4 regions of the Pseudoalteromonas sp. JSTW genome follow, and region 2 is predicted to be linked to each of the others. Evidence: predicted binding sites of a transcription regulator. Region 2 holds the regulator's gene; each other region holds the start of a gene.
What was found. The regulator sigma-54, encoded in region 2, starts transcription at its own class of promoters, with help from an activator protein. The targets are predictions, from matches to a motif close to GTTGGCACGNNNNTNGNNT.
Positions count from the first base shown of each region.

Region 1: GZH31_RS16605 (formate/nitrite transporter family protein) is a predicted target of sigma-54. The motif match lies at 3,630-3,648, and genes of this name have one in related genera.
Region 3: GZH31_RS01310 (TorF family putative porin) is a predicted target of sigma-54. The motif match lies at 5,201-5,219, and genes of this name have one in related genera.
Region 4: glnA (glutamate--ammonia ligase) is a predicted target of sigma-54. The motif match lies at 4,126-4,144, and genes of this name have one in related genera.

Region 1 is NZ_CP058973.1:51,508-59,657, reverse strand. It holds gene nirB (nitrite reductase large subunit NirB) at 1-545, shown strand, start outside; gene nirD (nitrite reductase small subunit NirD) at 555-917, shown strand; gene cobA (uroporphyrinogen-III C-methyltransferase) at 1,002-1,874, shown strand; gene GZH31_RS16610 (nitrate regulatory protein) at 2,005-3,192, opposite strand; gene GZH31_RS16605 (formate/nitrite transporter family protein) at 3,819-4,670, shown strand; gene GZH31_RS16600 (bifunctional protein-serine/threonine kinase/phosphatase) at 4,682-6,412, shown strand; gene GZH31_RS16595 (LysR family transcriptional regulator) at 6,655-7,509, opposite strand; gene GZH31_RS16590 (FMN-dependent NADH-azoreductase) at 7,628-8,150, shown strand, end outside.
Region 2 is NZ_CP058972.1:451,305-459,454, forward strand. It holds gene mgtE (magnesium transporter) at 1-1,122, opposite strand, end outside; gene GZH31_RS02165 (HPr family phosphocarrier protein) at 1,338-1,610, opposite strand; gene rapZ (RNase adapter RapZ) at 1,620-2,468, opposite strand; gene ptsN (PTS IIA-like nitrogen regulatory protein PtsN) at 2,469-2,921, opposite strand; gene hpf (ribosome hibernation promoting factor) at 2,925-3,212, opposite strand; gene GZH31_RS02185 (RNA polymerase factor sigma-54) at 3,239-4,735, opposite strand; gene lptB (LPS export ABC transporter ATP-binding protein) at 4,850-5,575, opposite strand; gene lptA (lipopolysaccharide transport periplasmic protein LptA) at 5,572-6,093, opposite strand; gene lptC (LPS export ABC transporter periplasmic protein LptC) at 6,083-6,637, opposite strand; gene kdsC (3-deoxy-manno-octulosonate-8-phosphatase KdsC) at 6,634-7,185, opposite strand; gene GZH31_RS02210 (KpsF/GutQ family sugar-phosphate isomerase) at 7,188-8,150, opposite strand, start outside.
Region 3 is NZ_CP058972.1:272,776-280,925, reverse strand. It holds gene rplX (50S ribosomal protein L24) at 1-261, opposite strand, end outside; gene rplN (50S ribosomal protein L14) at 272-640, opposite strand; gene GZH31_RS01330 (AsmA family protein) at 917-2,860, opposite strand; gene GZH31_RS01325 (hypothetical protein) at 3,085-3,504, shown strand; gene GZH31_RS01320 (helix-turn-helix transcriptional regulator) at 3,513-3,713, shown strand; gene GZH31_RS01315 (hypothetical protein) at 3,863-5,029, shown strand; gene GZH31_RS01310 (TorF family putative porin) at 5,317-5,994, shown strand; gene GZH31_RS01305 (aldo/keto reductase family oxidoreductase) at 6,065-6,958, opposite strand; gene GZH31_RS01300 (YIP1 family protein) at 7,128-7,838, shown strand; gene GZH31_RS01295 (efflux RND transporter periplasmic adaptor subunit) at 7,886-8,150, shown strand, end outside.
Region 4 is NZ_CP058972.1:202,583-210,732, forward strand. It holds gene ntrC (nitrogen regulation protein NR(I)) at 1-850, opposite strand, end outside; gene glnL (nitrogen regulation protein NR(II)) at 870-1,940, opposite strand; gene GZH31_RS01020 (DUF4124 domain-containing protein) at 2,019-2,540, opposite strand; gene glnA (glutamate--ammonia ligase) at 2,664-4,070, opposite strand; gene typA (translational GTPase TypA) at 4,577-6,400, shown strand; gene GZH31_RS01035 (BLUF domain-containing protein) at 6,715-7,134, shown strand; gene GZH31_RS01040 (Rrf2 family transcriptional regulator) at 7,204-7,644, opposite strand; gene GZH31_RS01045 (DUF542 domain-containing protein) at 7,751-8,150, shown strand, end outside.

The sequences.
Region 1 (8,150 bases), on a different replicon from region 2:
TTGAGAATCGTTACAAAGGGTTACGAGCGCCACATAAAATTAAATTTGCGGTTTCTGGCTGTACTCGCGAGTGTGCAGAAGCGCAAAGTAAAGACATTGGTGTTATAGCAACTGAAAAAGGCTGGAACCTTTATGTATGCGGTAATGGTGGAATGAAGCCACGTCATGCAGATCTGTTTGCCACCGATTTAGACAGTGTCACGTTAGTCAAATACATCGACCGCATTTTGATGTTTTATATTAAAACAGCCGATCGACTGCAACGTACCTCTGTATGGCTAGAAAATATGGAGGGCGGTTTATGTTATCTAAAAAAAGTGGTAATTGATGATGAATTATTAGTTGCAGATGAGCTTGAAGCACAAATGGCACGAGTTGTTAATACCTACCAGTGTGAATGGAAAACGACACTCGAAAACCCTGAATCATTAAAACGTTTTCGTCAGTTCGTAAATAGCGATAAACAAGATGTAAATATTCAATTTGTCGAAGAGCGAGGGCAAATTCGTCCAGCGAAATTAGAAGAAAAACGCGAGTTAGCATAGGAAATAATTATGAGTAATAGCAATCAAAATTGGCAACCTGTTTGTGAGGTTTCAGATCTGGTTATGGATTCAGGCGTGTGTGCTCTCGTGCGCGATAGTAATCTACAAGAACAACAAATCGCGCTGTTTTATATGCATTGTGAAATGCAGAAAAAGCAGGTCTATGCTGTTGGTAATTATGATCCGATTGGTAAAGCAAATGTACTTTATCGTGGTTTAGTTGGGTGTACTGATGAGCAAATTTTTGTCGCATCACCGCTTTATAAGCAACGGTACTTGCTCAGTGATGGCCGCTGTTTAGATGATGACAGTATCAAGTTGCCAGTATATGACGCACGTATTAATGGCAATAAAATTGAAGTGTTGCTTTAACTGAAAACAGTTTTCAGAAGCACCTAGGAGAATGAGATGGTTTCTCACATGTTTACCTTTACCAATACGGCATTTAAAAGGGTAATGAATGTACATAATGAACTTCTTAACAAAGTTAAGTTGGCCGCTTCACATACTCAAACAAAACGTTTAAACATCCAGGGTTGTAAAAAGGGACAAGTTTATTTGATTGGTGCAGGCTCTGGCGATCCAGAGCTGTTGACCATGAAAGCACATCGCATACTTCAACATGCTGATGTGATTTTGGTTGATTGTTTAGTCAGTAGCGAGTTACAGCAGTATTTCCCGTCAAATGTGGAGGTTATATTTGTAGGTAAGAGGCAAGGTTGCCATAGCATGCCACAAGCTAGTATTAGTCGTTTATTAGTTGAAAAAGCACAAGAAAATAAAATAGTTGTTCGTCTAAAAGGTGGGGATCCTTCTATTTTTGGGCGCTTATCAGAAGAAACAAATGCGCTTGCTGAACACCATATTCCATTTGCGATTGTACCGGGTGTGACAGCTGCGAGTGCTTGTAGTGCTTATACCGGGATCCCCTTAACTGATAGAACATGTTCGCAATCGGTGCAGTTTGTTACCGCCCACTTCAAAGATGAACAACAACAAGCAAATTGGTCCCAGCTTGTTGCTGCAAAACAAACCTTAGTGTTTTATATGGGGTTAACGCGTGTTGACAGTATCGTGAAGCAGCTGATTGAACACGGTATGAAACCTAATACACCGATAGCAATAGTTGATAAAGGAACGTTAGCAGAACAAAAAATATGTTGCCAAACACTGGCAAAAATTAATGTTGAACACGCACTTAAAGACTTTACAGGGCCTGCTTTAGTCATCATTGGTGACGTAGTAAATCAGCGTAAAGATGTAAATTTAGCAATGTTAAAGGCAGACTACTTTGTTAAAGAAAGAGTGCCGTGGCAACTGCCATTTTAATTCGCTTTTTTAAATTTTGCGCGACAGCATTAAAAATGCTGTCGCAATCAATTGCTCCTCGAAGAAGTATAAGCTGGAAGAGCTAAATTTTCGGATAATTTCAGTGTTGATTGAGTACTCTAAATCAACGCTAAATGTTAGCGACCTTGGCAACGATGTTATTGGCGACTTCTATTAAAGTTTGGTTTTGAGACATCGCTGTTTTTTGTAACAACTGATGCGCTTGTTGCTCGCCTATTTTAGAACTTTGCATTAAGAGTATTTTGGCTCTGCCAATGACCTTTTGCTCATGCAGTGCTCGCTTTACATTCTCTAGCTCGTTCGTCATGTGATTAATATGGTTTGCTTGTTCACAAATTAAATCGTAAAACGATTTGTGACCAGTTCTAACCTCTCTCTCTTGTTGTTCTAAGACACCCATCTCTATACCATGTAATCCAGAAAACTGGTGATCAAATAGCATATTAAAACTTGAATCAACCGTGTTATCCTCCGCGATTTTTTCCATTAATACATTATGATTTGATATTTCTCCTTTTGCTTCTTCTATACGGACTTGAACCTGCTCCATGAGTCGAGAGGTCAGCATATTTTCAATGTTTTGTAATCCATCAATTCGTTTCGTAGCAACTTCATACCACACTTCACCAAGCTCGGGAGTATAGCTATTCGTTTCGGATAGCGCTTTGAACATTGTTCGAAGTTTATTGATATCACTTGTCAGTTCAGATTGTTTTAATGTTTTCCATACAGATTGCTCATCGGCTGCTGCAAACTCTAGGAACCGCTCAAAAATATCGTGTTGCGCACGTTCCAGCTCTTGCATTTTAGATAAAATATTTTGATCTTTCTGTTGCTGTGAAAATCCAATTGCACCCAGCGCGCGCTCTTGTCCCGCTAATTCTTTGCCCTGAATAAAGTTGAATAATGCCACTAACGTTTTTGTGATTGACGCATCATTAGATACATCAGCCGCCTCAAAAATAAGGTTTATTATTTTGCCAATTAAACGGCAATACGCATCAGTTGATTTGAGTGGCGTGACATCTTGTTTTTGAATTTGTTTGCGCAATGTTGGCAACTGATCAAGGCATTGAGACGCTAATGTAATCGATGTTAAAAGCCTTACCTGAGTATGCATTGAATCACTACTTAAGAACTTTGATTTTAAGCGTGCTCTTAGCGCCTCCTCTGCATCTGAGGTGTGCTTAAATTGTAGAGGTAAGTGTGCTTTATACGCTGTACCTTTGGACCCTAAATAGACGTTTGCTGTTCCTCGTTCTCTTTGAAGTTGATGAATCATACATGTAGCAGCCATGACAATCCTGCAATTTGATGCTAATGCATACAAACTATTGAGCTCGGCATGTTTCGCTGCGAGTAGAAATTGTTTCGTACTATTTGATGGTGTCGACATATATTAGGGACTACATAGATAGAATAGTTTTGTTATAAGCAATTATTATTCCCTGTGTAAAAATACGCCTTTTGAGAGTTTGCTCTGTGTTATTTGGATTTTTATTAAACGCAACTACCTCGCCTGTAAATGGGGTTTACAGTTCAAGAAAAAGCGAGGCAATTATTTATTATAGTCACGGCTTAGGCTTATCACTGTAGTGCTCATAATCACCCATTCGCCCCAAATTGATGCGTTTTATGCTCCAAAGTAAAGCAAGTGTTAATTTTTAATTTTGTGTCTTTGACTTTTACTAATTTATATATTTGAAATTTAATGGCTTTTATTGGTTTTCTATTGTTGGCATATAACTTGTTTAATTAGTTGTGAACAGTTGCACTGACTGTGACAATTGGAAATGTAAAGGACAATGGCGTCCGCAATCTGCTCTTCTAAAAGAGTCGATGCGGGCGTTTTTTTTTGCCTGGAAAATAGTCACATTTTAACTGTGAAATTAACATAAAAATTAACTATCAAAGGTGAATAACATGGCTTACTTGTTACCAAGTGATTTCGTTACAAAGATGGTGGATGCTGGCGAATCAAAAATTTATATGTCCACGCGTGACACGATTATCCGTGCCTATATGGCAGGTGCTATTTTGGCATTAGCTGCTGTCTTTGCAATTACTGTTGCGGTGCAAACGGGGGTCTTTCTGATTGGAGCAATTCTTTTTCCGGTCGGTTTTTGTATGCTTTATTTAATGGGGTTCGATCTTCTAACGGGTGTCTTTATGTTGACTCCATTAGCTTGGCTTGCGCGGCGCCCTGGGGTTACTTGGCCGCAAATACTGAGAAACTGGGGGCTTGTTTTTGTAGGTAACTTTGCAGGTGCTTTAACTGTGGCAATTATGATGTCGTTTGTTTTCACTATGGGTTTTAACACTGATGGTGGTGCAATTGCCGCTAAGGTATCCAGCATCGGTGAAGCACGTACTCTAGGCTATGCGAAATATGGTTTTGAAGGCTGGATGACCATCTTTATACGCGGCATGCTGTGTAATTGGATGGTGTCAATGGGGGTTGTAGGAGCAATGGTGTCTACGCATGTCAGTGGTAAAGTCATCGCGATGTGGATGCCGATTATGCTGTTCTTTTTCATGGCGTTTGAACATTCCGTTGTAAATATGTTTTTATTTCCGTTCAGCCTAATTATGGGGGGGGATTTTTCCGTTGTTGATTATTTAATTTGGAACGAAATTCCAACCGCGCTTGGAAATCTAGTTGGTGGTCTCGCTTTCACTGGACTCACTTTGTATACGACGCACTATCGCACAAAACCAAAACGCAAGTTAACGGAAACAGCTGCACCGATGGGCGACAATGTCATTGCAAAATAGTTAAACCAATAATGCGTAAAAATAGGCAAGAAAAGTTAACAATGACTTCGCATGTAATAGCAAAATCCCATTCATTGAAAGGGTTGAAACTGGTCAATCAGGACAGCGTAAAATGTTACATCCCTACGTTAGATGGTAAACGTTCGAAAGGTGTAATTGCTGCTATTGCAGACGGTATAAGTAGCAGCCAGGTTAGTCAGTATGCGAGTGACTTGGCTGTTACGCTTTTCTGTGATGAATATTTACGAACTAGTGATGTATGGTCACCTGCAAGGGCTGGCAGAAAAGTACTTGAAGTCATTAATCTGCAGCTGCTAGCAAAGACACAATATAGTCGGTATAGGGATAATTTTGATCACGGATTTGTATGCACCTTTTCTGGAGTGATCATAACCGAAACGAGTGCTTGCCTATTTAACTGCGGTGATTCAAGTATATTCCATATTCAAGGTAATGAGATTGTTTGTTGCAGCAAACAGCACCGTGCTGCCGATGAGTTTGATCATCAATATTTAAGTAATGCACTGGGCATTAGGTCTAATTTGCAGTTAGATATTCAACATATCGCGCTCAGTGTTGGCGATTACGTTTTACTCGCAACGGATGGAGTGACAGAATTTGTTTCTCCGCAGATGTTACTAAATTTCTTTAAAGGCTGTTGCACAGAAAAGCAACTGCAATACGCATGTGAAAAAGTCACGGCGTTTGCTCAAGCTAACGGCAGTGACGATAATCTTACTATCCAAGTTATTAAACTATTAAAACACCAGCAAGTAGAGAGCTCAGATTACTCAGACGAAGGGTTTTTACCTGTGGTAAACGATCTGAAAGTGGGTGATGTCGTAGACAATTTTAAGCTTATTAAACAGTTGCATAAGAGCGATAGGAGCTCTTTATTTAAAGTTCAAGACATTGGCACAGGATTAAACGTTGTCATGAAAGTTCCATCGGTGTCTTTGCAATCAGATATTAATTACTTAGATGAACTCGCCAAAGAGGAGTGGTTAATTGCCAAGGTTAACCACCCTAGCGTTGTTAAAGCAGTGTCGCCCTCTAAACGACACTTTTTTTATACTTTAACCGAGCTAGTTGAAGGTATTACCCTTCGGCAATGGCTTAACGATAATGGTCGGGCAAACTTGCAACAGGTGCGTGGTTGGTTAACTCAGCTTGTATCGGCCGTGGGCGCATTACATAGTAAAGGCATATTGCATCAAGACATTCGGCCCGAAAATATAATAATCGATTGTCATGGCAATCTCACTTTATTAGATTTAGGTTCTGCAAGTCTGCATGGGTTACAGTTTAATCAAATTGAGGGGCATGTACCGGGTGACATGTTGTATAGTGCTCCTGAGTACTTTTTAGGTGATTGGCCTGATTCAACGAGTGATTTGTTTGCTCTTGCTGTCATTACCTACCATATGTTAAGTGGTGACTACCCTTACGGTGTTTCTGTTGCAAAATTATCTAGTACAAGACAATTGGCAAAACTTCAATACAAGCCTCTGATTCAAAAGAACTTAAAAATTCCGGTTTGGGTCGATGCTGCAATTAATAAAGCATGTCGCCCTGATATGCAAAAAAGGTATCAAAGCTTATCTGAGTTCCTATTTGATATGCATAACCCTAACCCAATCTACAGTAGAAAATTACCACTACTTGAGCGAAATCCAGTGCTATTTTGGCAACTGGTCTCATTATTTCTAGCGTTCGTTTTAATTGCTCATTGGGTAAATTGAGATGGGTATTAAAAAGTAATGAAGGCTGATGCTTTACCAAAGCGTCCGTATCACGATACGTGAATTCCACTTTAATGGTGGAGCCCTATCAATACAAGCACGTTTAATGGCTTGGTTATAAAGCTTGAAAAGCATGCATCTGAAAAGTACAGGCTGTGAATAGCGATGCCGACCACACCGAGAATACAGAACAATCAGTCAGGGGGGGTTAGACGGTTATTTTAAATGCCATCTCAGCGACCTTATTTTTGATTTAAAAGAGTGGTTACCCACTCTATAGCAATACGTTGAAATCGCGTCTCAAAGCGAGACTTATCGGGTATGTAATAACAAAGCTGTGATTCTACAGCATGGCTCTTAAAGTGTGTGAGTAACCCTGCATCAACATAGGGTTTGACCAACGTGTTTGAGCAAAATACAGCGCCATTATTTGCCAATGCTTGTTGAATACCAAATAACTCCTGATCAAACGACTTAATCTCGAACTGCGATGGGCTTTGGTTGTTTTTAGTCAGCCACTCAGTGAGAGGGGGCGCAGCTAATGCGTTGTTTTTCCATTGACTAGTGTACAAAGTAACGTGCCCATTTAGCCAAGGCGCGCGCTGGTGCGTGCTTGCAGCAAAGACATTAAAAGCCTCATATTTTATGATATCAGCTTCGTTGATTTCTTCTTTATTCCCAAGTCTAACGGGTAAAGTATGCAATTGTTTATCCAGCGCTTCACTGGTTGATATATCGAGCGTTAATTGTGGATACTGTGTGTTTAGCGTATGTAAAGCAGGTATTAGCCTCATTGCGGCAAGCGATGAGGTGGTTGTTATCCGAATGTGGTTATTTGCTTGGCTTAGCGTGTCTAGCGCATCAAAAATTAGTTTAAACCCTTTTGAAGTGCTCAGGCTCAAGTATTCACCCGTTTCAGTTAAGGTGATTTTTCTTACTTCACGATGAAATAAATCGGTGTTTAAACGACTTTCGAGGTTACTTATATGATGTGAAACTGCGGTAGGCGTAATCGCAAGTTCTGCAGCTGCAGCTTTAAAACTGCCCAAGCGCGCAGCCGACTCAAAGGCTTTTAAGGATTGTAATGATACTTGCATAAAAAACTCTCGCAGATTTATAGCTGAGTATAACTTACTTATAGTGAATTTTAACTCGTTTGTTAAAACGCCTCAATTTATTGATGATACCCATACATTAACTAATGAGGTTTTACTTATGACTACCCTTCTACATATTGATGCTAGCGTACGTGCGGCAAAAAATGATAATTCAAGCCATGATTCAATTTCAAAGAATATTGCTAAACATTTTATAAGCTGCTTACAAAATACTAATGCAATAGCTGAGTATATCTATCGTGATGTAGGGATTCACCCGCCTTCTTTTATTACTCAAGCGTGGATAGGTGCCGTGTTCACACCGGCTAATAAGCAAACCATAGAACAACAAGCGCTGCTTGCTGAGTCAGATGAACTTATTAATGAAGTCGCTAAGGCCGACACTATCGTGATCTCAACTCCTATGTATAACTACGGTATGCCCGCGCAACTAAAAGCATGGTTTGATCAAATAGTTCGCATTAACAAAACTTTTGATTTTGACTTAGGACGTGGTGATTTTCCTTTAAAACCGCTGCTAAATGGTAAACGCTTAGTGATCATTACCTCTACAGGCGAGTTTGGCTTCGAGCAAGGTGGGATACGCGAGCATATGAGCCATTTAGTGCCTCATCTACGCA
Region 2 (8,150 bases):
AGACCAAATTACCCCGTTTAGCGCGCCGATAGCGAGCTCTTTGAGTAATAAAAAGCGTTGGTTAGTTTGGTTTATATGGCCAACAGCAATACCACGAATAACAAGTGTAAGCGTTTGGCTGCCTGCTACGCCTCCCATTGAGGGAACAATACCATTTAGTACAGCAAGAATAGGTAAGATAGCTAATGTATTCTCGAAAAAACTAGCGACTATTGCAGCGAGTAAAGCAGTTAATAAGTTGACTCCTAGCCAAATAGAGCGGCGCTGCGAGCTTTTCAATACGGGAGCAAAAGTATCTTCTTCATCATCAAGACCCGCTAAGCTTAATAAGCTATGTTCGGCATCTTCACGGATAACGTCAACGATATCATCGATGGTAATACGCCCTAGTAAGTGCGCGTTATCATCTACAACGGGGGCTGAAATCCAGTTATGGCGTTCGAATAATTGTGCCACGTCGCTTTCATCCATCGATATTAAGATAGATTCACAGTCTTCATCCATCAGGTCGCGAACCACTTTATCTGAGGGATTGGTCAACAACGTCGTTAAAGATAATGCCCCTAAAAAGCAATTATGTTTATCAACGACGTATAAATCATCGGTGCCTTCAGGTAAATCGCCGCGTAAACGCAGATAGCGTAAAACAACATCTAGTGTGACGTCTGGGCGAATGGTTACCGTATCGCTGTTCATCAAGGCACCAGCTGAGCGCTCTTGATAAGACAGGGCTTGGGTGGCTCTTTCTCTATCTTGCGAGTCCATGGCGCCGACAACGTCTTGGTAGACTGTATCAGGTAGGCTACGAAGAACCTCACCTAAATCATCGTCGTCCATGTCTTCGGTTGCGGCAGCAATGTGCTCAGGTTCCATTTGGGCAATAATGCCTAAACGTACATCTTCTGAGAGCTCTTCTAATACGTCACCACGCACATCAGGGTCTACCAGCTGCCAAAGCATACGGCGAATTTTATGCGGAGATGATTCTAAAAGGAGTGCGGTATCACACGGTGCTGTTTTTGCTAACATGCCGCGCACTTGAACAAATTGACCACTATTGAGTGACTTGGTCACCTGTTTTAGTTGTTGTAGCGGGTAATCTTGTTCAAAGGCTTCTGGCATTGGCGTCCTTACAACTGAAAAAATAGCTTAAAATCTGACTCAGCAAATACAGCATAGTTGCTAAATTTAGTATTTGCAGGGATATCGCCGCACTGAGATAAATTTACTAAGAAAAATGTATTTTAGAGAAGCGAGCGATATAAAAGTAGGATATTTAACAGGAATTTTAAATACCCAATGCAAGTTTAACGTAAACAGTCAAGGCTTAGCAAATGCTATTCTTGTTCATGAAAGCGTTGTGCAATTAATTCGCCTATTGCATTGAGTGCTGCGTCAGCATCGGGGCCTTCACACACCACACGGACTTCTTTGCCTTGGCTGCTTTCGAGTAACATTAAGGCTAATACACTATCGCCTTCGGCTTCTTTATCGTCTTGGTAAAGCGTTATTTTAGCATCGAATTGCAGTGCAAGTTGTGCCAAAACCGTGGCTGCTCGTGCATGTAAACCAAGCTTATTTTGGATTAAAAAAGTGTCTTCAGCATGCATCGTCGTTGCCTATTGGGTATCTTGCTCGCGGTGGCGTATTTTCACGTTTGCGTGACTTTTCGAAAAGCTCTCACCAATGGTTTGCGCTAAGTAAACCGAGCGATGTTGTCCACCTGTGCAGCCAATCGCAATGGTTAAATAACTGCGATTATTTCGCTCTAAGTGAGGGAGCCATGTTTGTACAAAGGTTTGAATTTGCCATGTAAACTTTTGCACTATGCTGTGACTAGCAAGGTAATCTTTTACTGGTTGGTCTAAGCCTGTCAGTGGTTTTAGATCCGGTTCCCAGTGTGGATTCGGTAAAAAGCGAGCATCAAATACGTAATCAGCTTCTTTTGGAATGCCGTGCTTAAAGCCAAACGACATAAAAGTAATAATGAGCTTTTTGTCTTTTTTACCCAGTATTTTTTCGCGAATAGATTCGGCAAGCTGATGCACGCTGAGATCGGTCGTATCAATCATAAAATCGGCACGGGTGATCAAAACATCCAGTAATACTTTTTCTTGTTTAATCGCTAAATCAAGCGGCAGCGAGTCAATCGATAATGGGTGTAAGCGGCGAGTTTCAGAGAACCGTTTGATTAGTGTTTGATCATCACTATCTAAATAAAACAACGTGGGTTTTGCAAAGCCCGGTAAATACTCAAGAATATCGTTAAATTCTTGCTGTTCTTTCGGCAGGTTACGCACATCGATACTTACAGCAATTTTGTCGTAATTATCTGACACACTGCGTACTAACGAAGGAAGCAGGTTTACAGGAATATTATCAACGCAGTAATAGCCTAAGTCTTCAAGTACTCGTAAAGCGACTGATTTACCTGAACCAGAGCGACCGCTGATAATAATTAATTCCATTTATGCCTCTGATGCAATGACTTTAAACAGATCACTATCTGTTTTAGCACTGCGTAGCTGTTTACAAAATTCTTTGTCTTTAAGTCTATCAGCAATTGTTGATAAGGTCTTTAGATGAAGCTGACAGTCACCATCTGGTACGATGAGTGCGACAAAAATATCCACTGGACGATTATCAATTGCATCAAAATTTATAGGTGACTCACTCACAATTACAAATGCGTGTGGCTGATCTGCACCGCTCATACGACCATGTGGAATCGCAATACCTCGGCCAATACCCGTGCTGCCCAATTTTTCTCTGTTCAATAGGGCATTGAGTATATCTTGCTGAGATAAATGAGGGAGCTGCTCATGAGCCAGTTCGCTGATAAATTCGAGAATTCTTTTTTTGCTATTAAAAAGGACCGCAGCTTTGCTGCAGTCCTGGTTAGTAAGTGAACTAAGTTTCATAATTTAGTGTCGAGCTAATTTCTCTTTGTGTTTAATTACTTGACGATCAAGTTTATCGATTAACGAGTCGATGGCTGCATACATATCTTGGTGTTCAGTAGAGGCAAATAACTCGCCTCCGTTTACATGTAAAGTTGCTTCTGCTTTTTGGCTTAGTTTTTCTACATCTAGAATGACATGAACATTATTAATGTGGTCAAAATGCCTTTCTAGTTTCGCAAACTTGGTGTTTACATAGTCTCTTAATGAATCTGTGATTTCTACATGACGACCAGTTAAATTTAGTTGCATAAGCATTTTCCTTCTATGTAAAACGTCTAAATCAGACTCTTACGCTGATTCGACGGAGGTATTGCTAGAGACTCTCGATATTTTGCTATTGTCCGTCTAGCTACTTTAATTCCTTGCTCAGCCAATATATCTGCAATTTTGCTATCACTCAATGGTTTAGCTGTGTTTTCTGCGGCGATTAGCTTTTTGATTAAAGCGCGAATTGCCGTAGATGAACACTCACCCCCATTTTCAGTGCTTACATGGCTGGAGAAGAAATATTTCAACTCAAAAATTCCCCGCGGGGTATGCATGTATTTTTGTGTTGTTACTCGCGAAATTGTTGATTCATGCATTTCGACCATTTCTGCGACATCATTTAATACCATGGGTTTCATGGCCTCAGGACCATGTTCAAAGAAAGCCTGTTGTTGTTGAACAATACAGTTAGTCACTTTTAATAACGTGTCATTACGGCTTTCTAAGCTTTTAATAAACCATTTTGCTTCTTGTAAATGAGAGCGAATAAATTGGCTATCACTGCTTGATTTTACAGAACGTGACATCGCCGCATAGTGGCTATTCACTCTGATTTTCGGCATGCAGTCTGGGTTTAGTTCAACTACCCAACGGCCTTTTATTTTTTTTACGGATACATCGGGTATCACGTATTCAGACTCTTCTCTAACAATTGTATCCGCAGGCTTTGGATTTAAGCTGTGGATCAATGTCATGACTTCTTTCAGCTCACTTTCTTTAAGCTTAGTCTTTTTCATCAAAGTGCGATAGTCACGACTCGCTAATAATTCAATATGTTCTGATAACACCATTTTAGTTTCAGCTAAATAGGGGGTGTCAGCATCGAATTGGCGTAATTGAATACACAAACATTCTTGTAAACTACGGGCGCCAATACCGACAGGATCGAATAATTGGATTCTTTTTAAGACAGCTTCGACTTCATCAAGTTCGATTTCTTCTTCATCGTTATTTTGATTGAAGCTTTCAACAATGTCTTCGCAGCTTACGGTTAAAATACCCGAATCATCAATTGCCTCAACAATCGCAACGGCAATCGCTTCGTCTGTTGGGCTGAATGGAGTTAGTTGTAACTGCCACATTAGGTATTCGTGGAGAGTTTCGGTTGATGCGCCTTGGTAAATTGATTCATCTTCAGGCATTGGACCTGAGGAACTTGATGGGGCAGCACTCATGTACTCATCCCACGTAACATCCATTGCTAAGTCGTCACTTACGGTGTCTTTGTTGAGGGCATCACTGCTTTCTTGCTCGTACTCGCTCGCAGCTTCGTCAGCCGACGCGCTTAGTTGGGTATCGTCAGATTCGGCTTTTTGCTCGTTCTTGCCAATACTCTCTTCTGCATAATCTGCTTCTTCAACTTCAAGCAAAGGGTTAGAGTCTAACGCTTCTTGAATTTCTTGCTGGAGATCCAATGTACTGAGCTGCAACAAACGGATAGCCTGTTGCAGTTGTGGAGTCATTGTAAGTTGCTGGCCCATGCGCAGCTGTAATGATTGCCTCATGTATCCCTAACAATCCTTTTTAGTCTTATCAAACAATAGCACGATGCCGTTAACTATTTATTTGATTTATTGTCATTGTTATAAGTCTAGCAGATGCTCTAGTCGGTGGCGTATTTAAAGCCTGAATTGCTCGCCTAGATACACATCGCGTACAGTTTGGTCGGCTAACACATGTTCAGGTGTACCTGATGCAATTAGCTCCCCATGAGAAACAATGTAGGCTTTTTCACAAACATCAAGGGTTTCTCTCACATTGTGGTCAGTAATTAATACACCAATACCACGATTTTTTAAGTGCTCAATAATTTTCTTTATATCTAACACTGAAATAGGATCAACACCAGCAAAAGGCTCATCGAGCAAAATAAATTTAGGGTCAGCGGCCAGTGCGCGTGCTATTTCAACACGACGGCGTTCACCCCCTGACAATGCCATACCTTGGCTGTCACGAATGTGTTGAATGCTAAATTCATCAAGTAAGCTGTTAAGTGTTTCTTCGCGGCCTTGTTTATTGAGATCTTTACGGGTCTCTAAAATGGCCATTAAGTTTTGATAAACAGTCAGTTTTCTAAAAATCGATGATTCTTGTGGCAAATAGCCAATACCTAAGCGAGCGCGGCTGTGCATTGGCAATAAGGTGATGTCGTTATCATCAATGCTTATTTTACCTTTGTCACTGGGCACTAATCCCACAATCATGTAAAAGGTGGTTGTTTTACCTGCGCCATTTGGCCCAAGTAAACCGACAATGCTGCCAGCTTCTACCTCAAGGCCTACATTTTTTACAACTTGGCGACCCTTATAGCTTTTAGCTAATAGCTCTGCTTTTAGTGTGCTCATGGCTGGCCTTCATCGTTCTTTTTGTTATCAACAGGCACTAAAATAGTGTGTACACGATCGGTCGAGTTTTCATCTTTCTCGGCACTTATCAGTTGCTGTTCCATATCGTATGTAATGCTCTTGGCACTGACTTTTTGGCCTGCTTGAGTCACTTGTGCATTGCCAACGAGTGTTAATAAGCGTTTAGCAACATCGTAACGAACTTCTTCAGCACTGGCGCTCATAATAGTGCCGTCAGCTTGTTTTTCTTCAAAGTAAGCGGGCTTTCCTGTGGCAATAATTAATTCAACCGTGCCTTCAACTTCACCTGCATGTGCTTCGAGTCGATCCGCTGTAATACGACGGTTACCATGTATGATCTCGACATTATCTTCGAAGATACCAATGCCATTTTTTAGCTGACCTTCTTGGCGATCAGAGCTAATGCTGATTGGTGTGCCAGCCTGCTCAGCAGCTGCGCCAGAAAACGCAATCAATAAGCTTGGGATCAGGAGTAATTTCTTAAGTTTATTGGTCATAGTATATGGTTCGTGTATGGTTAGTTAACTCAACAATTTCGGCTTTTAAATCGGCTTTTAAACCTTTACCGGTAATTTTTAAATTCGGTCCTGTCAGCGTGACAGGTTGCTTAGAAAACATGGTCATTTTGTCAATGTCGATGTTAATGTTCTCAGCTTTAATATCTTCGATCATGCCATTATGGGTAAGGTTTTTAGCAACTACATCCCCTTCGAATACAAGCTGATCGTTTTCATATAACGTGGCTTCTTTGGCTTTTACTTGCCAAACTTGCTGATCACCGTAAATGGTGAAAATGGGTTGCTCAAAAAAGGTGAACCCGAGCTGTTGATACAGCTCCATTTTAGCAGCGGCCACTTTATGACTGATTTTACCTTGATCATCATAGGCTGTTTGCTTTAATGCGATTGCGGTATAATCAGGTGTAGCGATAATCTCGTCTTCACTGAGCACTGTGTTTGTCGGTTGATTAAAGTACGGATACCATAACCAAACCATGCTACAAACAAAAACAACACTTAGTAAAATACGGGCTATATTCATGCGCTCGTTCCATCGCTAGTTAGCGGTTTGCCATTTTCTAGCATTAATAAATCAGTTAGTTCACGCACAGCTCCAAAGCCACCAGGTAACAGGGTGGTGTAATGAGCCAGTTTTTTGATTAATGGATGAGCATCATTAACAGCAACGGCAAATCCGACTTTTTCCATAACCGGTAAGTCTGGACCATCGTCACCAATATAGGCAATTTGCTCATCTGTTAAGCTAAGTTTATCTTTTAACTCTTGATAAGCAATGAGCTTATTTTCTTGGCCCTGATAAATATGTTGTACCGTAAGGCTAGTCATTCGCTGCTGAACTATTTGTGAATGGCGTCCCGTGATAACGGCCACCTGAAAACCACTATTGATAAGGGCTTTAATGCCGAATCCATCTTTTGTATTGAAAGCTTTAAGCTCTTCGCCTTGATTGCCTAAATAAATACGGCCATCTGAAAAAACACCATCAATATCACAAATAAGCAGTTTTATTTTTTGAGCACGTTGACTCACGTCTGTGCTTACTGGTTGGTAAAGCTCAGCAAATGTCATGCTTAAAGTACTCCTGCTTTTAAAAGGTCTTGCATGTTAAGCGCGCCAATGGGGGTGTTGCTTTTGTCGATTACAATCAAACCATTAATACGTTTACGTTCCATAATATTAAGCGCTTCTGCGGCCAGCATATCAGCGTGTGCAGTTGTGCATGAGCGAGTCATTACTTGGCTAATTGCGGTGCTGTGAATATCAACCCGTTGCTCTAAAATACGTCGTAAATCACCATCAGTAAAAAGTCCCGATAGTGTGTTGTCATCACCAACAATTGCAGTCATACCGAGGCCTTTTGCCGACATTTCAATTAATGCATCTTTGATACTTTGCGATTCATTAACAATGGGAGTGGCCTCACCTGCGTGCATAACATCACTAAGACAAAGCAATAAACGTTTTCCTAAGCTTCCGCCTGGGTGAGAAAGTGCAAAATCGTCTGCTGTAAAGCCTCTTGCCTCAAGCAGTGCTACAGCCATTGCATCGCCCATGACTAGCGTTGCCGTTGTGCTGGCTGTTGGCGCAAGGCCCAGTGGGCACGCTTCTTTGCTTACTTTAATACACACATGTACGTCAGAAAGCGTGGCCATTGTTGAGTCTGGGTTGCCTGTTAGCGAAATCATTTTTGCGCCAATGCGCTTAATGACAGGAATAATACTGACAACTTCGCTCGTTTCCCCTGAATTTGAAATGCACATAACCACGTCATCACGGGTAATCATACCAAGGTCACCGTGGCTTGCTTCACCTGGGTGAACAAAAAATGCAGGTGTTCCTGTGCTGGCGAGTGTGGCAGCAATTTTATTACCTACGTGGCCTGACTTGCCCATGCCAATAACGATAATTCGCCCAGTACATTGGAACATTAATTGACAGGCATTATTGAAATGCTGGTCAATGTATTGATCAATTTCTTTTAATGCTTGCGCTTCAATTTCGAGTACGCGCTTGCCTTGCGCGATAAAGCTATG
Region 3 (8,150 bases), 180 kb from region 2:
CTTGAAACCTACACGATCTGCTTTACCCGTTTCCGAGTTGTAGATCGCAACGTTTGATACGTCGATAGACGCTTCTTTCTCAACAATACCGCCAGCTTGGTTCAACTGAGGAACAGGCTTTTGGTGCTTCTTGATTAAGTTGATGCCTTCGACAAATACTCGACCAGACTCAGTAACAACTGAAAGCACTTTACCGCGCTTACCTTTGTCTTTACCGGCTAGTACGATTACTTCGTCATCACGACGGATTTTTGCTGCCATGATAGACTCCTTATAGTACTTCTGGTGCTAGTGAAACGATTTTCATGAACTTTTCAGTACGAAGTTCACGAGTCACAGGGCCGAAGATACGAGTACCAATTGGCTGTAAGTTATCATTTAAGATAACAGCCGCATTGCTATCGAAACGGATCAAAGAACCGTCCGGACGACGAACGCCTTTTTTAGTACGCACAACTACTGCGTTTTTAACATCACCTTTCTTCACTTTACCGCGAGGAATCGCTTCTTTTACAGAAACTTTGATGATATCGCCAACCGCTGCATAGCGACGGTGCGAACCGCCAAGGACTTTAATACACTGCACTTTGCGAGCGCCGCTGTTATCAGCAACGTCCAGCTGAGTTTGCATTTGGATCATGTTAATGACCTCCGGTGTAGATATTACAACACGCCTTAATTTTGTTTAAAATCAAGACATTTCGGTTAAATTCCACTCAAAAAACACACGAGTTGTCTCTTAAGGGCGGGCAATTGTATCAGCAATAGCAATGAAGTGGTAGGTTATTTTTTAATTAATTTATAATAAAGGGTCGCTATATCAAGGTGGGCTTACAACCGTTTACTGGTTTGTTATTGATTATAAAACAAACAGGGCGCCGATGCGCCCTGCTTTAAGGATTAAATTAAATTTTTATTAATTTCCAAATAAGCCTTTAAGCTTATCTTTTATTTTATCTTTCGCTTTTTCTTTCACTTCTTCTTTGGCCGCATCACTCACATCGAGGCTATAACCCACATCATGGAATGGGCCTTTAATACGCAGTGGAATTTTAAAGCCTGTGCTGTCATCTGTGGTACCTTGCCCTTCAATTGAATCAACGATGCCTGTCACGAGACGATAATCAACGTTGGTCATCGGTAAATCCACCTTACCAGCCCCCGAAATACGAATAAGCGGGCTTAATAATGACAAGTCACGGTTTTCACCCACCCCATTAGTGAAATTAAAGCTGCCTGTTAACGCTGAGAAATCTGTTTGCTCAGAGTTATCGAAGCCTGTATCGAGACCTTCTGATACGGCCCCTAAGTTACCTTTGATTAGCTCTTTTGCTTTACGGACCATTTCAGCAATGTTTGCGCCTTTAACTGCCCCATCTGCAAATTCAAATGCTAATTTACCATTCAACGCATTAATAAAGCTTTTCTGGCTTTGACCCGTTGTCGTTAAATTCCAGTTTAATGAACCTTTACCCATTAACTTATCAAAACCTGCTGCGTCAGTTAATAATGGCTGCGCATCGATTTTATCTAAAGCGAAGTTCGTTGAGATTGCATAAGGAGCTTGCTTTGCATTGAGTGTAATAACACCTTTACCATTGCCCTCATAAGCAACAAATTTGTCTAGGCTTACTTTCGCTACAGCATTTTTAAGGTTTACAGTGAATTGGTTCTCACCGAGTGTGATCTTCTTGGCTTTTAGACCACTTGAGCGAACAACTACACTCGCATCCAAGGCATTTAAACCACTTAAATCAATTTTAGTATCATCCCATACGATAGGCTGAGCGGGTGCATCTTCTGCAGGTAAAGGTTGTGCCTCTTTTGCAACGCCTTCTGGAAGGTACGGATTTAAGTCGAGCATGCCTAAATCAATATCCGCATTGACCGCTAAGCGATTACCAAGGTTAATGTCGCTTTTACCTTTGATTTGTAATTCATCTAATGTTGCCAAAAGCTCTGTTAGTTTGAATGTGTCACCTTGTAGATGCATGGCCCCTTTAACATTAAAGGCATTAAAAGCATTGTCTTTGGCATTTAAGTCCACACCTTGCCAATTAGCAATATTTTTAACCGAATCACCGCTGATAGACAATTGACCTTGTACATCTTGACCCATTTCAGCAATCGCACCTTTAAAAGTCATATCTACCAAACGTGAATCAACCTCTGTACTGACATTAAAAGTCGCTCCTTCAATCACTTTCACGGGTGTATCAAGGGTTACATCAAGTTCAAAGCGCTCCCCCATATAGGTAATCCCGCCTTTAAGCTCTAATGTTTTACGCAGTGATGGGAGTAAAATAGCCAGCTCTAAGTCACTAATCTGTTGTTTTGCGCCCGTTTTACCATCTAGATACGTGAAGGTTCCGCCATAAATTGCCACTTCACCTAACTGAATATCAAAGTTATCAGGCAAATTTACAGCTCCTGAGCTCTTTTGTTGCTCAGTCTCTGGTTGTTCGGCTACGCCATCAAACAACTGCCAGTTAGCTTTGCCATTTTTATCAGTTTCTAACAAAATTGTTGGCTCGTTGATAACGAACTTATCAAGTTTAAACTCACCACCGAAAAGCGACATCCAGGGAATATGAATGGCCAACTGTTGCATGCTTGCCATGTCTTTTTGTGAACCCGTTTGCATATTAGCAAAATGCACATCATTCAGTTCAAGCTTCAACGAAGGGAAAACCGACAGTTTTTTATCACCGTTAATGGTGAGGCTTCGACCCGTCGTTTGTTCAACTTGCTGCGAGACTTTGTTAAAGATTGCATCAGTTGGGATAAGAAACGGTGCGGCGATTACTAAGGCAATTAGTAATACGAATATGACACCAATAATCTTTAGTAAGGTTTTCATAATCATCCTTAAAAATGGGCAAACATTGTTCATATCATAGCGGGTGTTAAGCCGAAAATCATTGCTAAACAAATAAAAAGGCTATTCAGCAAGCTTAGGTAGACAAATATGAATCGTCGCTGAAATATTTTGAAACCTTTAGGTTACATTAAATAGTTGACTAGATGATACCCAAAGGTTACATCGATACCTAGAGGTTACAATTAAAATTAAAAGGAAGATTTATGTCAAAGCAAGATATCCAAACGGAAGAGAAATTTATGAGCCAAAATGCATGGTTTTCAGTGTTTATGGGGATCACTCTACTCATTATCAGTGTTTACCCTGCGCTTAATCAAACATCGGCCCCCTTGTTGTTTTTAGGCAGTGCTGCTTTTCTGGGATCATTCTGTATGTTTGTGATAAGAGGTGGATTTACATGGAAAATGAAATATCGCCTTACTTATAAAGATGAGTTTTTAAATACGATTGACACCATTGCCTATAAACATGTTGTACTTGGTTTACTCTTTAGTATGGGTGCGGTGTATTTATTGTCTGATGAGTTAGCTTTAGATGTTTCTCATAGCATGATGGCTACCTTTTACTTGGCTGAAATGAGTTTAATATATGGCATCTCAATTCTTTGGCAAAGTAGAGACTAGGAGCAATAGTGCAAAATCATATTGCAAAATATCGCAAAGCCGCAGGGCTTTCGCAACAAGAGCTAGCCGATGCTATCGCTGTTTCACGTAAAACAATTAGTACGGTCGAAACGTCTCGCTTTACGCCTTCAGTGATCATTGCATTAAAGATAGCCCGGCAGTTTAATACAACTGTCGAGCAATTATTTTCACTAGACGAAGCAGATTAACGCCTTTAAATGCAATCTTGTGCAGATTTAACTTATCAAGATTGCATCCCCTGTATTCTTCGGTATGATGCACGCCCCTGTTGCTGTTAGCTTATTTAAGCTAAAATAAAGTGACTAAAAAATATATCAAACTGGAGAGTCTACAAGGCATGAAGAAACTGCTTATTTCACCGTCAAAAATGGCGCTTAGCGAGCAAGAAAGTCAAATTTATCAAAATATTCTCAAGCAATCTTCAGAGCTAAGCCTCAACCTAATGGCCGTGAAAGTAGACAACCACCCAGAAGACTTTTTAGGTTGGTGCTATGAGCTACTCAGTGCAAGCCGCGATCGTATTAACTATGATTTATTAGAAGATAAGCAGTTACCGACATTAAAAAAACTTCACGACTTACTGATCTCTGCCATTAGCTTCTTGCAATTGAAAACGCTGCGCGTTGCACCTTGGCCTGTCGTTACAGGCTTTATTGAGCAACATAGAGAGCTCATTGCGCTTGATGAGCAATTACGTTTAGCAAACTACATTGGCGCAATTAAATCACAAACTTTAAAAGAAATGATTCCAGAAGACCGCTTGGCTTTTGCAGGCAAACACACGGCTTCTCTTGACCCAAGTAGCTATAACTTTGATGTTGAATGGTTTGCTTCAACCAAAAGCGCCAAAGGGTTCCATCAAATGCTGAGCGACCTGCCTGCGGCTTTTGACGAAGCCCTAGCGCACATTCCCCTAGAAGGCGATGTGACACAAGAACACTATCAACATTTTATGGTTGCTTACTTTATGGCCTTTACAGGCAGCGAAGAGAAACCAACGCTTGCGCCTGCAACGCGCTTATTAGCAATGCGCCGCCCTGATGTATTTACGCCTATTACAAATAGTAAGCTTGATGCGCTTTGCGCTTCGTTGGGAGTTCCTAAATTAAACAACCGTGATTTTGAACGTTATTGGCAAGACGTGGTTACTGCAATTCATAGCATGCCTTGGTTCAAAATGGCCAGTGCAGCAAATGAGCTTGAGCAATCTTTAGTTGAAATCAAAGCCCTATTACCGAGCTTCTTCTATTATGCAGATAAGAGCACCGCAGATAACTCTAATTATATTAAGTTGTTAAACAAGCCTAAGAGTACAACGAGCTCAGCAGGTAAAAAGACGGTGCGTCGCGGCAAAGAGTCTGCTGAGATTTTAGTAGACCGCGCGCTTGCAAGTGACGATATCCCCGAGCATATAAAAGCAAAACGAGACTCTATCGTCAGCGAAGTTGAAAAAGGACGTAGCGTTGAAGAAACAATCAGCCTAATGCGTGCCATTTTTGGCTAAGTCTCTATCAAACAAGAAAAACCTGGTTGCTTCGCGATTGTGCAACCGGGTTATTTTTTGCACCACAGGTGTGCGCATGAACAATTCAAATAAATCTAAACTTTAAAAAATAACACGCTTAAAAGGCTGTTTTTAAAGCAGTTAAACATAAAATATCCCTTTCAGAATTAACTTGGCACAACCAGTGCTACATCGTATCCAGACAACACATAAAAACTGTCCTCAAATAATAACCAGACTGCAATCTGAAATGGGGCAAATCAACATAACAACAGGATACGAGAAACATGCTAAAACTAAAAAAAACGGTCGTAGCAAGCGCCATTGCGCTATTAACTTTGAGCTCAACATATAGTTATGCAGAAGTAACAGCAAACGCTGCGGCTACTTCAAACTATTTATGGCGTGGTCAAGAGCAAACTGGGGGTGATGCTGCAATTCAGGGCGGTATTGATTACGCAAGTGAATCTGGCTTTTACGCAGGTACTTGGGTATCGAATGCCAGCTGGGCTGACGACATGACTTACGAGCTAGACCTTTATGCAGGTTTTGGCGGTGATATCAATGAAACATTTAGCTACGATGTTGGCTACATTTATTATGCTTACCCTGATGCAGCATCTTATACTGACGCTGACTTTTCAGAGATCTACGGTAGCATCAGCATGGGTAGTTTCACTTTTGGTGCTGCAATCCTTGCTACATCAGCAGCCAGCGGTGACGGTACAGATTTTGGAGATTCTTTATACTTAAATGCTGACTATAGCTTCCCAGTTGGCAGTACCGGTGCAGAAATGGCTCTTCATCTGGGTCATTACTCAGGCGATTTCATTGGTGATGATAATATCATTGACTACGGTGTTTCTGTGTCAAAAGACGGCTTTACATTTGGCGTGTCTGACACAGACATTGATGGCTCTGATGTAAAAGTGTATGTCGCTTACGCAGTTGACTTTACGCTTTAAAAAAGAATGTGTTACTTGCTGCAACACGAAGGGCCGAAAGGCCCTTTTCTCGTTAAAGCGCACTTTAAAATTATGGCACACTGTGGCCTGTAGAGCCTTGCCAAATACGATACCATTGCTCACGATTCATCGTGAATTCTTTCGCTGCGACGGCTGATTTAACCCGGGCAATGTTGCCTGTACCCAATACTACCGATGGCAAACTTGGGTGCATGAGTAACCAAGTATACACAACTTGATCGATAGAGCTGGCTCCAATTTCGTTGCCAACTTGCTCCAACACCGCACGCAAACGCACTGCTTTTTCATCGTCATTTGAAAATAAACGCCCGCCCGCTAAAGGTGACCAAAGCATGGGTTTAATATCAAGTAATTGGCATTGATCCAAAGTCCCATCATCAAGCACTTTCATCTCATAAGGCGAAAACTCTATTTGATTCGTGACTAAATCAAAGTCTAAACGGGACTGCAGTAAGCTGAGTTGTGACGGCGTGAAGTTTGAAACACCAAAGTCAATAACATCACCATTTGCTTTTAAAGTATTGAATGCTTCAGCTACTTCTTCTGCATTCATTAAATAATCAGGGCGATGGATCAGTAACACATCTAATCGGTCGGTATTAAAGTGTTTAAGCGATTGCTGAGCGGATGCGATGATATGGGCTGCACTCGAGTCATAATGATTCGCTTTGCCTTGCAAGCCTAAACTGGGAAATGCGGGTTTAATTCCACATTTAGTGATTATTTTTATTTCATCACGAATACTCGGCTTTAGTTGTAACGCTTTACCAAATTCAGCTTCGCAGCCGTATTCACCATAAATATCAGCATGGTCAGTGTGTGTAACCCCTACTTCAATGGCTTGCTCTAAAAAGCTTAAGCATTGCTGTGGTGATATTTGCCAATCTAGCAAGCGCCAAAATCCCAGTACTAATTCATCAATACAACGCACATTGTTATTCACTATATATACCTACTTAATCTTGATTATTACACCTATCTTACTATTTAAAGAATAACACAATTTCCCTATTCACAACTGTTAACATATAGTTACAAGTCAGACTTCTAATTAATAATAAATCAGGGTATTTTAGTACCTAAAAATAAATGTTACTTAACAAGGAATAATAATGAAATCGTCGAATGCAGTGACAGCACTAGTTGATATTTTTATCAGCCCAAGCAAAGCGTTTAATGGAGTGAAGGAGGCAAAAGGCTGGTCTTTTGTTGCTTTCATATTACTTGCAGGCATGCTCGCGGCAAGTATGCTCGCTTTTTATAACAAAGCAGATCCTCAGTTTTTAATCGATCAGCAAGTCGCTGCAGCCAGTGTTGATGCCACAATTGCTGAGCAAAAAATGATCCGTCAAAGCATGGAGCAAACGCTTGATATGCAGGTATGGTTTGCGCTCTTTGGTGGTATTATTGGCTTAGCTGTTATTAATGCATTGATGGCGGGTTACTACCTATTTGTATCAAAGCAAGATCCAGAGGCTAACTATAGTTACGGTGCGTGGTATGGGTTTGGCGTGTGGACCATGATGCCAATGGTTATTTCAAGCTTGGGTATATTGATCCTCGTTTTAACTGCCAGCAACAACCAGCTTTCACCAACCCTCTTTAATTATGCCTCAATCAATCAATTGCTCATCGGCCTTGAGGTCGGTCATCCTTTTTATACCATGCTTGAAAGCCTAAACATTTTCTCTATCTGGGGCATTGTACTAGCGGCAGTCGGTTTAAAGTGTTGGACTAACTTCAACTTTAATAAAGCACTCCTGTTTGCTGCCCTACCCAGTATCGCGATCTACGGTATTTGGACAGTTATTGCAATCATCTAGCTATCAAATGAGCGGCATTGCCGCTCTTACTCCCACAAGGAAGTAACATGAAAAAAGCCATCATTATTAGCCTTGCTATCACGGCATTTGCAGCATTACTCATATCTAAGCAAATAACAAACAGCAAAAAAGTGCCTGAAATGCATGTAGCAAACGTTGAACAAGGTAGTATTGCTGATTCAATTTTGGCCTCTGGTAATCTGGTATTTAACACCCAAGTACAGTTACGCTCAGAAGTCACTGGGCGGGTTGCGAAGGTATTTGTTGAAGAAGGTGAAAGTGTCACCGAAGGCGATATTTTAATGCGCCTTG
Region 4 (8,150 bases), 250 kb from region 2:
AGTCTTCTAAGTTCTGATGGGTGGCGGCAATAATACGAACATCTACTTTAATACTTTGATGCCCGCCAACACGGTAAAACTCACCATCGGCTAAAACACGTAATAAACGGGTTTGTACATCCAGTGGCATGTCACCAATTTCATCTAAAAATAGCGTGCCGCCATTCGCTTGTTCAAAGCGGCCTTTACGAATACTGTCGGCCCCTGTAAACGCGCCTTTTTCATGGCCGAATAATTCTGACTCAACCAGTTCTTTAGGGATGGCAGCCATATTAAGAGCAATAAACTGGTTTTCTTTTCGTGGGCTATGGTTATGCAATGCACTGGCGACAAGCTCTTTACCAGTGCCTGATTCGCCATTGATTAAAACACTCATGCTTGACGCAGATAATTTACCTATTGCACGAAACACTTCCTGCATAGCAGGGGCTTCACCAATGATATGGGCATTGGTTTGCGGCGCTTGTTTGCGTCTGGTTTTCTTTGTGGAGTTTGCACGGCAAGCACTTTCAACTAAAGAAACGGCTTCTTCTAAATCAAACGGTTTTGCGAGGTATTCAAACGCCCCTTTTTGAAACGCATTCACCGCCGAATCTAAATCCGAGTGGGCAGTCATGATAATGACAGGTAACCCAGGGTTTTGCTCAGCGATTGTTTCTAGTAACGCCATACCATCCATACCAGGCATACGCACATCAGACACCAGCACGGTAGGCTGGCTAAACTTTAAAGCATTCAGCACTTCTTGCGCATTGGCATAGCTTTGAGTTTCAAATCCTGCTCGTGCCAGCGCTTTTTCTAATACAAAGCGTATTGAGGCATCATCATCAACTAACCACACTGTTTTCATGACTACTCCAAAAAAACCATTAATCCGTAAAAGGCAAATAGATATTAAATTCTGTATGGCCTGGCCAACTGTCACACTCTATGTGTCCATCATGTTGGTCAACCAACGTTTGCGCGATGGATAAGCCAAGACCCGACCCATTTTCTTTATTGGTAATCATCGGGTAAAACAAGGTTTCTTTTAAACTCTTGTCTATGCCTGGACCGTTATCCGAAATTTGGATCAGCAAGGTTTTCTTCGGTGCTTTACCAGGGCGTCTATGTTGATGGTTGATACGGGTTTTTATTCTAATTTCTCCCCCATCAACGAGCGCCTGTTGTGCATTACGAATAATGTTTAATACCACTTGTTGAATTTTACTCTGATCGATATATACGCTGGGTATGCTCGGGTCATAGTCTTTCACTAACGTGATATTTGCATTGTTATCAAGCATGCTTAATTTAACGACAGACTCAAGCGCTTGGTGAATATTGCCATACGATTTGTGTGGCAGTTGATTCGGGCCAAGTAAACGGTCGACTAATTCACGTAAGCGGTCTGCTTGTTCAATAATGAGTTCTGCACATTGATCTCGTTCTTGCTGATCAACCTCATACTGCAATAATTGCGCCGCTCCGCGTATACCCCCCAAAGGATTTTTTATTTCGTGGGCTAAACCACGAATTAAATTACGTGCAGCTTGATACTGATGCATTTGATTTGAGGCCTGATCGTGGCGAATTTCATCGTCCATCTGGCGGCATTCAAACAAGATATAATTGTCATCTTTATTGGTAATTCGGCGTGTACTAATTGTGAGCTTGGCATGGCGAGAATCGATGAACACCACGTCAGCTCTATGCTGGTGGCAATCAACACCATCAAAGAGTGAATACTGAGCAATGCGTTTAAGATCGATAGAGTGGTAGTTAAACAGGTTATCAAACGGTTGGTTGAGAATGCGCTTTGGCCCTAAACCAAGTAGCTCACTGGCACTATCATTGGCATAAACAAGTTTAAAATCACGGTTAAGTAAAATAACCGCTGTACTTAAATTTTTCCAAATGCTGTCGAGCAATTCTGAGTTAAATTGTGTATCACTGAGCATGGTTGCACCATTTTAGTGCGTTACGATTAAGTGCAGCTTAGCATAATCCTTTTGCATTGCGAGGCGCGTTTGAAAAAATTAATTCCCACCAAAAACAGACGCTCTGTGCATGTAGAATGTGCTAACTGGACTGACCGAAACGAGTTTATTGTTCGCATTAAATAGTTTGGCTTGTAATGTGTGCTCGCCTCGATTTACGCCTCGTAGTGCAAAAGTAGAACTATTACTTGGTTCACCATGGGGGGCACCATTTACAAAAAGTTGTACTTTAAAACCCGTTGCAAAGCGAGGAATGACACGGGTTGTAACATAAACAGAACCGGAGTTTTCTCTGACTGTTGCTTTGTCTTCAGGTGAGGAAATAGCGATTTTAAAGTTTACGGGTGTTGCACTGGCTGTGTTATCAAGAATACTGGTGTCGGTAGCAGGCATGGTCAAGTTAGGGGTATTAAGCTTTACTTCGGTAGCACCGGGGCGTGGCGTATCAGAAAATACTAGAACACCATTTTTATCTTTCCACGAATACACTTTTTTTGTTGTTCCATAACTAAAAAAGCTTACTGATAGTAACAAAAATACCAATAAAGTTGTTCTTTTCACCCTGCGACCCTGCATTTTTTTATGTAATTAAAACTGTAGAGGAGAACACGCCTAATTACCATTAAAAAAGCCCGCCAAAGCGGGCTTGAGAACACACATTAATTATTTACTGTCTACGACGTATTAAACGCTGTAGTACATTTCGAACTCAACTGGGTGAGTTGTCATGTTAAGTTTTTCAACTTCTTTGTTCTTAAGTGAGATGTATGCATCAATTAGGTCGTCAGTGAATACACCACCTGCTTTTAAGAACTCACGGTCAGCATCTAAAGCAGCAAGTGCTTCGCTTAGTGAAGAGGCAACTTGTGGGATCTCAGCTGCTTCTTCAGCAGGTAGATCGTATAAGTCTTTATCCATTGCATCGCCAGGGTGGATCTTGTTTTGAATACCGTCAAGGCCAGCCATAAGCATTGCAGAGAATGCTAAGTATGGGTTTGCTGTTGGATCAGGGAAGCGTACTTCGATACGACGTCCTTTTGCAGATGGTACTACAGGGATACGGATTGAAGCAGAGCGGTTACGTGCAGAGTATGCAAGCATTACTGGCGCTTCGAAACCTGGTACAAGACGTTTGTACGAGTTAGTTGACGCGTTAGCGAATGCGTTGATTGCTTTAGCGTGCTTGATGATACCACCGATGTAGTAAAGCGCTTCTTCAGAAAGACCTGCGTATTTGTCACCAGCGAAGATGTTCACGCCATCTTTACCTAAAGATTGGTGACAGTGCATACCAGAACCGTTATCACCTACAAGCGGCTTAGGCATAAATGTCGCTGTTTTACCATAAAGGTGAGCCATGTTATGGATAACATATTTCATCTCTTGGATTTCGTCAGCTTTTAATACCATTGTATTGAAGCGTGTTGCGATTTCGTTTTGACCCGCAGTTGCTACTTCGTGGTGGTGTGCTTCAACAACTTGGCCTAGCTCTTCAAGAACTAAACACGTTGCTGAACGCCAGTCGTGAGATGAGTCGATTGGTGAACATGGGAAGTAACCACCTTTAACACCTGGACGATGACCTTTGTTGCCACCTTCGTAATCTTTATCTGAGTTCCAAGCCGCTTCGATGTCGTCGATTTTATACATAGAACCAGACATGTCTGATTTGTATTTAACGTCATCAAATAGGAAGAACTCTGGCTCTGGGCCAAATAATACAGTGTCTGCGATACCAGTTGAACGCATGTACTCTTCTGCACGTTTAGCAACAGAGCGAGGGTCACGCTCGTAACCTTGAAGTGTTGAAGGCTCAACAACGTCACAACGTACGATTAAAGTTGCTTCTTCAGAAAATGGGTCCATTTTAGCAGACTCAGGAACAGGCATTAATACCATGTCTGATTCGTTGATACCTTTCCAACCAGCAATTGAAGAACCGTCAAACATTTTGCCGTCTTCAAAGAAGTCTTCATCAACCTGATGATGAGGAATAGAAACATGCTGTTCTTTACCTTTGGTATCAGTAAAGCGTAAATCAATGAACTTAACGTCATTTTCTTTGATAAAATCTAAAACCGATTGTGACATGTGTCCTCCAATTGTTGGGTTTTATTTTTGCTGCATTATTGCTTTTGTTCTATGTAAGCTGGTTTCATGCCAAATTTTTAACGCCTTGTTTAGGCTTATAAAAATAAAATAAAGCGCATTTTGTTAATTATTTTTGCACTATTTTGGTGCGTAAAATGTTCATTGTGGTGCGTTATGCTTACCGGTTGTATTTGCACAACGATTAGCCACCCTAGATAGCATAAACGAAATGTGCTTTAGTGCCAAAATATTGCTAAAAAGGTGATTTTTTACCAGTTTTGATGTTCGATTAAAGATAAAATTAATAAAATTGTCATTTATAAAACAGATACTTATAAAAAGCCTGAAGAAAGTTTATAAAATTGTATTGGATAAACTTTCATCCATGCCATTATTAAGGGATAATATGCGCCCTTTTAAATCCTATGCTTAGACATCTGTTGAAAATGCAGGTGAGTGCGTAGATCTTGCAGGATCAATGAGATTCAATTTCTCTGAGAAAAAATATGAGCATCGAAAAGTTAAGAAATATAGCGATTATCGCCCACGTTGACCACGGTAAAACAACTTTGGTTGATAAACTGCTTGAGCAATCAGGCACATTAGAAACACGCGGCGGTAATGAAGAGCGCGTGATGGACTCAAACGACATTGAGAAAGAACGTGGTATTACCATTTTGGCTAAAAACACAGCCATCTCTTGGAATGATTACCACATCAATATCGTAGACACCCCAGGACACGCCGACTTCGGTGGTGAAGTTGAACGCGTACTTTCGATGGCTGACTCAGTATTGTTACTTGTTGATGCTCAAGAAGGTCCAATGCCACAAACGCGCTTCGTAACGCAAAAAGCGTTCGCGCAAGGTTTGAAGCCAATCGTTGTTATCAATAAAATTGATAAGCCGGGTGCACGCCCTGATTGGGTTATGGATCAAATCTTTGATTTATTCGATAACCTTGGTGCAACTGACGAACAGTTAGACTTTAAAGTTATCTACGCATCAGCTATCAACGGCTGGGCAACATTAGATTTAGACGAACCATCTGACAACATGGAACCTATGTTCAAGATGATCGTTGACGAAGTATCACCACCGGATGCAGATCCTGAAGGTGACTTCCAAATGCAGATTTCTCAACTTGATTACAACTCATACGTAGGTGTAATCGGTATCGGCCGAATCAAGCGTGGTTCTGTAGCGCCTAACCAACAAGTAACTATTATCAGTGCTGATGGCACAAAACGTAATGGTAAAATTGGTGCGGTTCAAAGCTACTTAGGTCTTGAGCGAATTGATACAGACCGTGGTTATGCGGGTAATATCGTAACTGTGACAGGTATCGGCGAATTAAAAATCTCTGATACAGTGTGTGCGCCTTCTAACGTTGAAGCGTTACCTCCGCTATCAGTTGATGAGCCGACAGTAACAATGACGTTCTCTGTAAACACGTCGCCATTTGCGGGTAAAGAAGGTAAGTTCGTAACATCACGTAATATCCTTGAGCGTTTACAAGCTGAGCTTGTTCACAACGTTGCATTACGCGTTGAAGAAACTGACAACCCAGATAGCTTCCGTGTATCAGGCCGTGGTGAACTTCACTTAGGTATCTTAATCGAAAACATGCGTCGTGAAGGCTACGAGCTTGCTGTTTCTCGTCCAGAAGTAATCTTACGCACTGTAGATGGTGTATTAGAAGAACCGTACGAAACAGTAACGATTGACTGTCAAGAAGAGCACCAAGGTTCTATCATGGAACAAATTGGTCTGCGTAAAGGTGAACTAACTGACATGGCGCCAGATGGTAAAGGCCGTATGCGTATGGACTTTATGATGCCGAGCCGTGGTTTAATTGGTTTCCAAACTGATTTCATGACGCTTACATCAGGTTCAGGTCTTATGTACCACACGTTTGATCATTACGGTCCTCATAAAGGCGGTAACATCGGTCTACGTAAAAATGGTGTAATGATCGCTAACGCAACAGGTAAAGCGTTAACTAACGCATTATTCAACCTTCAAGAGCGCGGTAAGCTATTCATCGGTCACGGTGTAGAAGTTTACGAAGGTATGGTTATCGGTATTCATAGCCGTGATAACGACCTAACTGTAAACGCACTTAAAGGTAAGCAGCTAACGAACGTTCGTGCATCAGGTACTGATGAAGCGCAAACATTAACACCACCATTGAACTACACACTTGAGCAAGCGCTTGAGTTTATCGATGATGACGAGTTAGTAGAAGTAACACCTGAAAATATTCGTATTCGTAAGCGTCACTTAACTGAAAGTGATCGTAAACGTGCGAGCCGTGCTTCTAAAGGCTAATTTACGCTTTTAGCTCACGCAAAATAACACGCCGTCGTATTGCAAAATACGGCGGCTTTTTTGTTTAAGGAGACTTGTTTTTTGCTGTCAGCCGTAACACTCACAAATGTTCGTTCTTGTTGTTACTAAGGGGTGGCGTATTTTATTTCTATTGATAAATTAATTACTTGTCTACTAACCTCTAACCTCTAACCTCTAACCTCTAACCTCTAACCTCTAACCTCTAACCTCTAACCTCTAACCGCAAGTTGCCACTTTTTTGCTAAAGCCTCTATCTGTACTATCTTTTTAAATCTACCTTGAAGGAGATCAGGATGTATTTAGTCAGGCTTATTTATACGAGTGAAGTTTGTGAAGGATTTGGGCCGAGTGATATTGAGGATATCATTGAAAAAGCACAGAAAAATAATCATGCGTCGAATGTAACAGGGTTGCTGTGTTTTAATAGTTCGCACTTTTTACAGTGCCTAGAGGGATCTCGACAGGCGGTAAATGCAACCTATCATAAGATCTTAAATGATAATCGGCATCGAAATATTATTATGCTGAATTACTGCGAAATTTACGAAAGGGAGTTCGAAAACTGGTCAATGGGTTATATTCCGTATTCAAAAATAACCACACCGCTTAATTTAAAATACTCAGGCACCAGCGAATTCGATCCGTTAGCAATGTCAGGAGGCAGTGCACATAAACTCATGATGGCACTGAGGGATACATTAGTAAATCAATAATCCAAATGGAGTGTCACTGCCATGATACTCCAGGAATACTTACACCTTTGAGTGCGCCAAAATGTGAGTTTAGTTTTCTATTTTTAGCAGTTGAGAGAGCTGATTTGCGTGTTTTGGGGTGATCAGATCTGCGAGTGTATAGTTATCTAAATGAAGGAAAAAAGCCTCCATTGCTTGTGCAAATATTTGTTTAAGTTGACAGGCGGGGGTGATAACACATTGATTGTCATTACCAAAGCATTCCACCAACGTAGACCCTTGCTCTTGTAAGCGCACTAACTCACCAATGTTAATCTCGGCGGGATCTTTGCTTAAACGGATACCGCCATTCTTTCCTCTCGTCGCAATTAAATAGCCTCTATTACTTAGCTCTTGCACTACTTTCATGAGGTGATTTTTTGAGATTTCGTATTTTTCAGCGATCTCTTTAATGGTCACAAGCTCACCATTATGTAAGGCAGTAAAAATCAAAACACGCAGTGAATAATCTGTAAAACGAGTGACATTCATAGTGAGACTCTAAAATTTTAAATATGCATCTATTTTACATCTTTAATAAACGTGTGTAAACTTCTTAAAGATTCATTTCAAATGCATGTTTAAATAGGGGTGTTATATGAATTACTTAAATTGGCCTATCAGTAAAATTGCGACAGAAATTCCCGGTGCAACAGCACTCTTTTTTGCGCACCGAATAAACTTTTGTTGTCAGGGGCATCTGGTGTTGTCAGACGTTATCGAAAAACGAAATATTGATCGCGAAGAAATCATTTCAGACATAGAGGTTTTGCTAAGCAGGCAAACCGCTATTGATTACCACAACCTGAGTAATAAGGAATTGGTTGAGCATATTCTGACTCGCTATCACCGTGTTCACCGAGTACAGCTTGAAGAGTTGATACGTTTAAGTGAGCGTGTTGAAGAGGTGCATTTTGATAAGCCTAATTGTCCTAATGGTTTAGCGAATCATTTGAAGAATATGTATGTAGAGTTAGAAGATCATATGCAAAAAGAAG